Regions from separate parts of the Pectobacterium peruviense genome, predicted to be linked through region 2. Evidence: predicted binding sites of a transcription regulator. Region 2 holds the regulator's gene; the other holds the start of a gene.
The links. The regulator PhoB, encoded in region 2, activates phosphate uptake and scavenging genes when phosphate is short. The targets are predictions, from matches to a motif close to CTGTCATAAAACTGNCNNAT.

Region 1: a site for PhoB is predicted at 2,481-2,500, ahead of glpT (glycerol-3-phosphate transporter). Genes of this name have one in related genera too.

What each region holds. Positions count from the first base shown of each region.
Region 1 is NZ_CP161826.1:351,713-356,467, forward strand. Features, by position in the region: gene glpQ (glycerophosphodiester phosphodiesterase) at 1-957, opposite strand, end outside; gene glpT (glycerol-3-phosphate transporter) at 1,033-2,382, opposite strand; gene glpA (anaerobic glycerol-3-phosphate dehydrogenase subunit A) at 2,703-4,373, shown strand; gene glpB (glycerol-3-phosphate dehydrogenase subunit GlpB) at 4,363-4,755, shown strand, end outside.
Region 2 is NZ_CP161826.1:3,689,062-3,693,816, forward strand. Features, by position in the region: gene DUT67_RS16720 (PstS family phosphate ABC transporter substrate-binding protein) at 1-79, opposite strand, end outside; gene phoR (phosphate regulon sensor histidine kinase PhoR) at 95-1,417, opposite strand; gene phoB (phosphate response regulator transcription factor PhoB) at 1,445-2,134, opposite strand; gene sbcD (exonuclease subunit SbcD) at 2,430-3,656, shown strand; gene DUT67_RS16740 (SbcC/MukB-like Walker B domain-containing protein) at 3,653-4,755, shown strand, end outside.

The DNA of each region.
Region 1 (4,755 bases), 1.6 Mb from region 2:
GGCTCTTGCCGTAAACGGGTGCACCTGAAGTTTGTGCTGATGGGCTTCCTTCACCATATCGGTAAAGGTGATGTTGCCAGGCGTCGACCCTTTTTGAACTAGCATGTGGTAGTCCGGGCCGATACCGTCGGCATAGGTCGCAATCTGTTTCATTGCACCGGGCTTTTGCATCCAATCGTAGTTGTAATTCACCCACGCCCCATCGGCCTGTTTTTCGTAGGTTTCATGCCAGTCGGTATAGGCGACCAGTTGAATCAGATTCAGATCCATCTTCATCTGTGGCTGTAATTCGGTTTTGATGCGCTTTAACTCTGCAACATCAAACGATTGCAGGAAGACCTTATCGCTTTTCTCCGTATAGCCATACTGCTTCAGCACGGTCAGCGTTTCGCGTGCGATGTCTTTCCCTTCCTGATGGTGAAACCACGGTGCTTTGATTTCAGGATAGAGGCCGATGTTCTTGCCAGTTGAGTGGTTCATACCCTGAATAAATTCAATCTCTTCCTGAAAGGTATGAATGCGGAAGTCGGATTTCCACATCGGGAAACGGTTTGGGTAGCTCTGTACCTGCTTGCCGTCTTTGATGTCGAACCCTTCGGTGAATTTCAGTGATTTGATCTCTTTCAGCGTAAAGTCGATAGCGTAAAAACGTCCATCTTTGCGGGCACGCTGTGGGAAACGTTCTGCCACATCGGTAACGCGATCCAGATAGTGATCGTGCAGGACAATAAGCGCGTTATCTTTAGTGAGTACCAAATCCTGTTCCAGATAATCGGCACCCTGAGCGTAGGCCATCGCCTTCGCCGGAAGCGTATGCTCAGGCAGATAACCGCTGGCACCACGGTGGGCAATGACAATTTTATCGGTTGATGAAGCGGAAGTGTCGGCGTTACTAGAAGCACTAAAGGAAACGGAGAGCGCGAGGGCGGAGATCAGAGATGTTACGGTAACGTTCATGCGATCAAACCTCTTTCTGTTGAGAGAAAGGCGGCGTCATCAGGACGCCGCCAGAGGGATGCTTACAAGAGCGGGTTAGGCGCGATTGGCTAACTCTGCTTTATGTTTTTTCTCATTCAGCATAACAACAATCAACAGAAGCACAGCCATAATGCTGCCGCCAATCATCACCATGAAGCCGCCGTCCCAACCGAAGAAGTCAACGGTGTAGCCGACGATGGCGCTGGCGGCAACGGAGCCACCGAGGTAGCCGAACAGACCGGTGAAGCCTGCCGCTGTGCCTGCCGCTTTCTTCGGTGCCAGTTCCAGCGCGTGCAGACCGATAAGCATAACCGGTCCGTAAATCAGGAAGCCGATGACGATCATACATGCCATATCCACACCCGGATTACCGGCTGGGTTCATCCAGTAAACGATGGTGGCGATGGTAACGAGTACCATGAAGAATACGCCCGTTGCACCACGGTTACCTTTGAACACCTTATCAGACATCCAGCCGCACAGCAGCGTGCCCGGAATACCCGCGTATTCATACAGGAAGTACGCCCAGGACGATTTATCCAGTGCGAAGTGTTTAACTTCTTTCAGGTAAGTCGGTGACCAGTCGAGGATGCCGTAACGCAGCAGGTAAACGAAGACGTTGGCGATAGCGATGTACCACAACAGTTTGTTCGGGAAAACGTACTGCATGAAGATCTGCTTAGCTGTCAGTTCTTCTTCGTCTTTTTCATTGTAATCAACCGGATAGTCGTTTTTGTACTCTTCAACTGACGGTAGGCCACAGGATTGCGGGGTATCACGCATTAAGGCAAATGCGATGAGTGCAACCAGAATGGCGGCGAAAGCAGGCATGTAGAGTGCTGCTTTCCAGTCGTTAAACCAGGCCATACCCAGTAGGAAGAGCAGAGGTGGAAGCCCGCCGCCGACGTTATGCGCGCAGTTCCATACGGACACGATGCCACCACGTTCTTTCTGTGACCACCAGTGAACCATAGTACGTCCGCACGGTGGCCAGCCCATACCCTGGAACCAGCCGCACAGGAACAGCAGGACGAACATGACGGCAATGCTGGAGGTTGCCCACGGTACAAAACCCATGAACAGCATGACGGCAGCCGCCAAAATTAGACCAGCAGGCAGGAAAACCCGTGGGTTTGAACGGTCAGAGACCGAACCCATGATGAATTTGGAAAAACCGTAGGCGATGGAGATGCCGGACAGTGCAAAGCCAAGGTCACCGCGCGAGAAGCCCTGTTCAATCAGATAAGGCATCGCCAAGGTGAAGTTTTTGCGTACCAGATAGTAGGCGGCGTAGCCAAAAAAGATCCCCATGAAAATCTGCCAACGCAGGCGACGATAGAGCGGATCGACGTGATCTTGCGACACGCGTGGCTGGTGGGCGGCGGGCCTAAAAATACTCAGCATAGATATCTCCAATGCGAAAAAAAACGATAGCTTTTTTGTTCTATTACGAACGTTATTGTAAGGGGCTAGCGTACAAATGAGTGTGATTCATGACGCTAATGTTACACTTTTATGAAACTGTGACGATTTTTGCGCTCATGTTAACAGAATCGGAAAATTCCACAGTGTGGTTTTAGTGACCCAAATCACACTTATTGTTTTTAAACTCCCCTTTGCTTTCGTTTAGTGTTCGTTTTTGCTCTTTATCAAACATTAACCCTTCTTTTTGTGTCCCAATAGCAACATACATACCCTCTATATCCTCCGCCTGGAGCGAGAATATGAAGCAAAACACTGGGAACTGGCGTGAAACTGACGTGGTTGTCATTGGCGGTGGTGCGACGGGCGCGGGTACAGCACGGGACTGTGCCCTGCGCGGACTGCGCTGCCTGTTACTTGAACGTTATGATATTGCGACCGGTGCGACCGGGCGTAATCACGGCTTATTACACAGCGGCGCCCGTTATGCAGTGACGGATGGTGAATCTGCCCGCGAATGTATTGAAGAGAACCAAATTCTTCGGCGGATCGCCCGGCACTGTATTGAGCCTACCGACGGTCTGTTTATCACCTTGCCGGAAGACGATCTTGGCTGGCAGGCGCAGTTTATTACCGCTTGTCAGCAGGCTGGGATTGGCGCGCAGGCGCTGGATCCGCAGGAAGCGCTGCGGCTGGAACCCGCAGCAAACCCGACACTGATTGGCGCGGTGCGCGTGCCGGATGGCTCTGTAGATCCTTTTCGCCTGACAGCGGCCAACATGATTGATGCCTGTGAGCACGGCGCGGAAGTGTTGACCTATCATGAGGTCATCGGGCTGATTCGTCAGGGTGACCGTATTACCGGCGTGCGCGTTTTCGACCATAAAAAAGGTGTAGAAACAGAAATATACGCGCAGGTGGTGGTTAATGCTGGCGGTATCTGGGGGCAGCACATTGCAGAATATGCCGATCTGCGCGTGCGCATGTTCCCGGCAAAGGGCGCGCTGCTGATTCTTGGGCACCGCATCAACAACATGGTGATCAACCGTTGTCGCAAACCGGCAGATGCCGACATTCTGGTGCCGGGCGATACCATTTCGCTGATTGGCACCACCTCAACCCACATCGACTACGATCAGATCGACAATATGCTGGTGACGCCTGCTGAAGTGGAAACGCTGATGCGGGAAGGTTCGATGCTGGCTCCCTCTCTGGCAAGTACGCGAATTCTACGCGCCTATGCGGGCGTCCGACCGCTGGTTGCCAACGATAGCGATCCCAGCGGGCGTAGCGTGAGTCGCGGCATTGTGCTGCTCGACCATGCTAGCCGCGACGGGCTGGAAGGTTTTATTACCATCACTGGCGGCAAGCTGATGACCTATCGCCTGATGGCGGAATGGGTGACGGACGCTATCTGCAAAAAGCTGAGTCATGACGTCGCCTGTTCGACGGCGCAGACGCCGTTACCCGGTTCTGAATCGCTGAATGAAGTGAAAACCGCCCCCCACGCTCTGTCAGCGTATCCCGCGGCAAAACCGCTCTCTGCGCCGCTACGTGGTTCGGCGATCTATCGCCACGGTGAACGCGCTGGGCGAATGCTGTCCGGTGAACGTCTGGACCGCAGTCTGGTGTGCGAATGTGAGGCCGTGACGGCGGGAGAAGTGCGCTACGCCGTGGAATCGTTGCAGGTTAATAACCTGATTGATTTACGTCGGCGTACTCGTGTTGGCATGGGCACCTGTCAGGGGGAGCTGTGCGCCTGCCGTGCGGCAGGTCTGCTGTGCCGTCTGGGCACCGCGACGCCGGAGCAGTCGCTTACGCAGCTCAGCCAGTTTTTGAACGAACGCTGGAAAGGCATTCGCCCCATCGCGTGGGGTAATGCGCTGCGCGAAAGCGAGTTTACCAGCTGGATTTATCAGGGATTGTGCGGCTTGACAGCCAGCGACAGTCAGGAGGATCGTCATGCGCTATGACGTTGTGATTATTGGCGGCGGACTGGCAGGGCTGACCTGCGGTATCCGCTTGGCAGAACAGGGAAAACGCTGCGCGATTGTCAGCGCTGGGCAGAATGCACTGCACTTTTCTTCCGGTGCGCTGGATTTGCTTTCTCATCTCCCTGACGGGCAGCCCGTTAGCCAGGCGCTCGATGCGCTGGACGAGCTGGCGCGTCAGGCACCTCATCACCCTTATTCTCGTATGGGGGCGTCGGCAGTTGCCGCACTGTTACCACAGGTTGAGGCGTTGTTGGAACGCAGCAATATCTCCCTGTTGGGCAATCATCAGCAGAACCACTGGCGTATGACGCCGTTAGGTAAGTTTCGTGCATGCTGGCTAAGCCCGGTTGACGGTGTCACG
Region 2 (4,755 bases):
GCATCTGGCGAGGCTGCGCGAAGCAAAACGCGCTGAACAGCAATAAAAAAGCGCTCGCAATACGTATGGCGGATTTCATGGATAGCATTTTCCGTCAGGCTGAAGGTTTCACCGTATTTTCAGCCAGAGAGGTAGGGACAATCAACCGATTCGGCAACGTAAAGACAAAACGTGACCCCAGACCATCCTCACTCATGATTTCCAAACGGGAATCATGATGGCTAAGCGCATGCTTAACAATCGCTAGCCCCAGCCCGCTGCCACCCGTCTGTCGCGAGCGCGCTTTATCCACGCGATAAAAACGTTCAGTCAGACGCGGCAAATGCTCGGCGGCAATCCCCGGCCCGTTATCGCTGACCTGAAATTGCGCACCTTGTGGGATCTTCTGCCAGCAGACTTCGATACGTGTTCCCTCTGGCGTATGGTTGACCGCGTTATACACCAGATTAGATACCGCGCTGCGCAGCTGTTCTTCGTTGCCAAACACACGGAGATTTTCATTCACACGAAAGACGATTTCATGACGCCCCTGACTCAGGGTCTGCGCTTCACGCTGCAACACGCGCAGCATCAGTGGAATATCGACTTTTTCATTCAGATCGATCGCCGTCGCCGCTTCAATGCGGGACAACGTCAGCAGTTGTTTGACCAGCCCGTCCATGCGTCGGGTCTGCTCCTGCATGGTACTCAACGCTTTCCCGCGTAGCGCCGCATCCAGCGTTTCTTCCTGCATCATTTCCAGATAGCCCTGCAACACCGTCAGCGGGGTTCTCAGCTCATGACTTACATTGGCAAAAAAGTTACGTCTGGCCCCTTCGAGCTGGTGCATTTGCGTAATATCACGCACCACCATCAGCAGCTGCCCTTCAGAATAAGGCATCACGCGGAATTCAACATGGTGGGAATTATTCAATTGCAGCGTGAGAGGACGGCTAAAATCCTGTCCTTTCATGTAATTCGTAAATTCAGGATAGCGCAATAAGTTGAGGATATTCTGACCGTTATCTTCCGGCCAGCGGAAATTGAGCAGGTGCTGCGCCAGATGGTTACACCAGAAGATCGTCCCCTCTTCGGTGGTGATCACCACGGCATCCGGCAAGGATTCAGCACCGCTGCGAAACCGTTTGATCAGGAGCGCCAGTTCCCGGCGTCGGCGTCGGTTACGCAACTGCATCTGATAGAGCCCGTAAAACAGCGGCTCCCAGCTCCAGCGACCGGGCGGCGGCGTCATACTGCGGTCAACCCACAGCCAATAAGAAAGTTTGAGCTGGTTATAAAAATTCCAGCAAAGCAGGCCTAAAACGGCGACCAGCAGAAACCAGGGCAGATAGCCAAAAATCAGCCCCAGCAGTAGCGCGGGTAAACAAAAAAAAGCTAGCTCCAATGCCAGCCTTTTCCAGGATAAACGTTCTAGCACGTTAGTGTTTCTCCGGTTACGACCACCTCAGTAACGCGTTGAAAAACGGTAGCCCGTTCCCCGAACGGTTTGCACCATTTTGTCATGTCCGCTGGTTTCCAGCGCTTTACGCAGGCGACGAATATGGACGTCGACAGTACGATCTTCAACATAAACGTTAGTGCCCCAAACGTGATTCAGCAACTGCTCCCGGCTATAAACACGTTCAGGATGCGTCATAAAGAAATGCAGCAATTTAAATTCCGTCGGCCCCATATCCAAGGCGTGCTCTTCGGTCGTCACACGATGCGACGAAGGGTCGAGGCTCAGGCCACGCATTTCGATCACTTCTTCCACCGCCATCGGTGAAATTCGGCGCATAACGGCTTTGATACGCGCCACTAATTCTTTGGGTGAAAACGGCTTAGTAATGTAATCATCCGCCCCCACTTCAAGCCCACGCACGCGGTCTTCTTCTTCGCCACGCGCGGTCAACATCATTACCGGAATATCACGCGTCAGTGCTTCGCGCTTCATATGCTTGATGAATTGCAGGCCCGAACCTCCTGGCAGCATCCAGTCCAATAACACCAGTTCAGGGAAAGGCTCCGACAGTTGCGTTACCGCGCTGTCATAATCTTCGGCTTCAACGGGTTGATAACCATTTTGTTCCAGTACAAAGCAGACCATTTCACGAATGGGTGCTTCATCTTCCACGACTAATATGCGTTTTGCCATTGTTAATCCTGTCGTTAATCATCGTCGCTGTTAGCAGGCGAAAGGCATTATGCGTCAGTTTTATGACAGATTTATGAAAAACGCACTGCCCTCCGTCGCATGATGTTACAGCGCGTACATCCTATTTTTCGAGCCGCTTTCCAAACTCTTGATTCCACCGCGACAGCCGTCATCCCTGCTATATATAATCATGGCATTACGGTGACAAAGCACCATCGCGACGACACACCATTTCACATAATGGACAATGACAACGTCATCCAACGCCGCACGGCATGAATATCGAGAGAGCACGATGCGCATTATCCACACCGCCGATTGGCATTTAGGGCAATATTTTTATACCAAAAGCCGCGCTGCTGAGCATCAGGCTTTTCTGCATTGGCTTATCGCTCAGGTGGAACACCACCACGTCGATGCCATTATAGTCGCAGGCGATATTTTTGATAACGGTTCGCCTCCCAGCTATGCGCGGGAAATGTATTATAGCTTCGTGGTAGAACTACAGCGCACAGGCTGCCAGCTTGTCATTCTCGGCGGCAACCATGATTCCGTCGCGATGCTGAATGAATCCCGCGGTTTGCTGGCCTGCTTGAATACGCGGGTGATTGCCTGCGCCAGCGACGATCCTGCCCAGCAGGTGCTCCTGCTGGAAAACCGTCAGCGGCAGCCCGGCGCACTGCTCTGTGCGATTCCTTTTTTACGTCCGCGCGATGTACTAACCAGCAAAGCCGGACAATCCGGTGATGAAAAACAGCTCGCGCTACAGGAAGCGATTACCGCGCATTACCAGCAGTGTTACCAGTTGGCTTGCCAAAAACGCGATGAGCTTGGCTTACCGCTACCGATTATTGCAACCGGTCATCTGACGACGATTGGTGCAACCGCTTCGGAATCCGTGCGCGATATCTACATTGGTACGCTTGATGCCTTCCCTGCTCAGGCTTTTCCCCCTGCGGATTATATCGCCCTCGGGCATATTCACCGCCCGCAGCGCGTGACCCAAAGTGAGCACATTCGCTACAGCGGCTCCCCCATTCCGCTGAGTTTTGATGAACTCGGCAGCGAGAAATCCGTTTGTCTGGTCAGTTTTATACCCGATGCGCCGCCGAAAATAGATCTACTGCCCATTCCCGTAACCCAGCCGATGCAGTTGATTAAAGGCAGTCTGAGTGACATTGAACAACAGCTGTCCGCCTTCGAGAACTATCAGGGCGATAAACCCGTGTGGCTGGGTATCGAACTCAGCACGCAGGATTATCTGAGCGACATGCAAAAGCGCGTTCAGGCGATGACCGAGAACCTGCCCGTTGAGGTACTTCTGCTGCGCCGCACGCGCGAACAGCGTTTGCAGGCGATGACCCGACAGGACAAAGAAACGCTAAACGAATTGAGCGTGCATGACGTTTTTGAACGTCGTCTGGCAACGGAGACAGAAATGGAAGACGGTCGCCAACAGCGTGTGCGCACGCTGTTTAATCAGGTTATTGATGAATTGGAAAATAGCGAGTCTGCCAAATGAAAATCCTCAGTCTGCGCTTAAAGAATCTCAACGCGCTGAAAGGCGAATGGAAGATCGACTTCACGCAGGAGCCATTTTCCAGCAACGGCTTATTTGCGATTACCGGCCCAACCGGGGCAGGAAAAACCACGCTGCTCGATGCCATCTGTCTGGCGCTGTATCACGAAACACCACGGTTGGGTCAACTTTCCGCTGGTAATAACGATCTGATGACCCGCAACACGGCAGAGTGTCTCGCCGAAGTAGAGTTTGAAGTTAAAGGCGTCGGATATCGCGCCTTCTGGAGCCAGCGTCGGGCTAGAAATTCGCCGGATGGTAATTTACAGGCCCCCAAGGCCGAACTCGCCCTCATTGAAAGTGGCAAAATCCTGTGTGAAAAGCTCAATGATAAGAAAGAGATGACCACGCAGCTCACTGGACTGGATTTTGGCCGTTTTACACGATCTATGATGTTGTCGCAGGGGCAATTTGCCGCGTTCCTCAACGCAAAAGCAGACGACAGAGCGGAACTACTGGAAGAACTAACCGGTACGGATATTTACGGACTGATTTCCGAACGCGTCTATGAAAAACACAAACAGGCAACCGTAGCACTGAGCACGCTACAGGCGCGCGCGTCAGGTATTCAACTGTTGACCGATGAGCAGCGTCAGCAGGTAGAAACACAGCTTGCCGAGCTGCTCCAGCAAGAGCAACAGGGCAACGCCGAGCGTGAGCAAGCACTGACTACGCTACGCTGGTTTGAGCAATTGACGCTGCGGCAAACGCAGCTCACCAACACGCAGGCACAACACGCGAGCGCCGAATCAGCCATTCAGCAGGCCAAGCCGCAGCTCGACAAGTTAGCCACCAGCGAACCGGCAGAAAAACTGAGGCCGCTACATCAGGAACGAGAGCGGAATCGGCAGGAATCCCTTACGCTCGTCCAGCAGATTGAACAACTGACTGAGAAACAGAGCGCAGAACAGTTGGCTTTGACAACGTTACGCCAGCAGGAAGAAAAGGCAGATCAGGACGTTAATGGGCATAAACAGGAACGTCAGAAACAAGAGTTGTTGATCAACGAACAGGTTGTTCCGCTTGATCATCGTATTGCCAC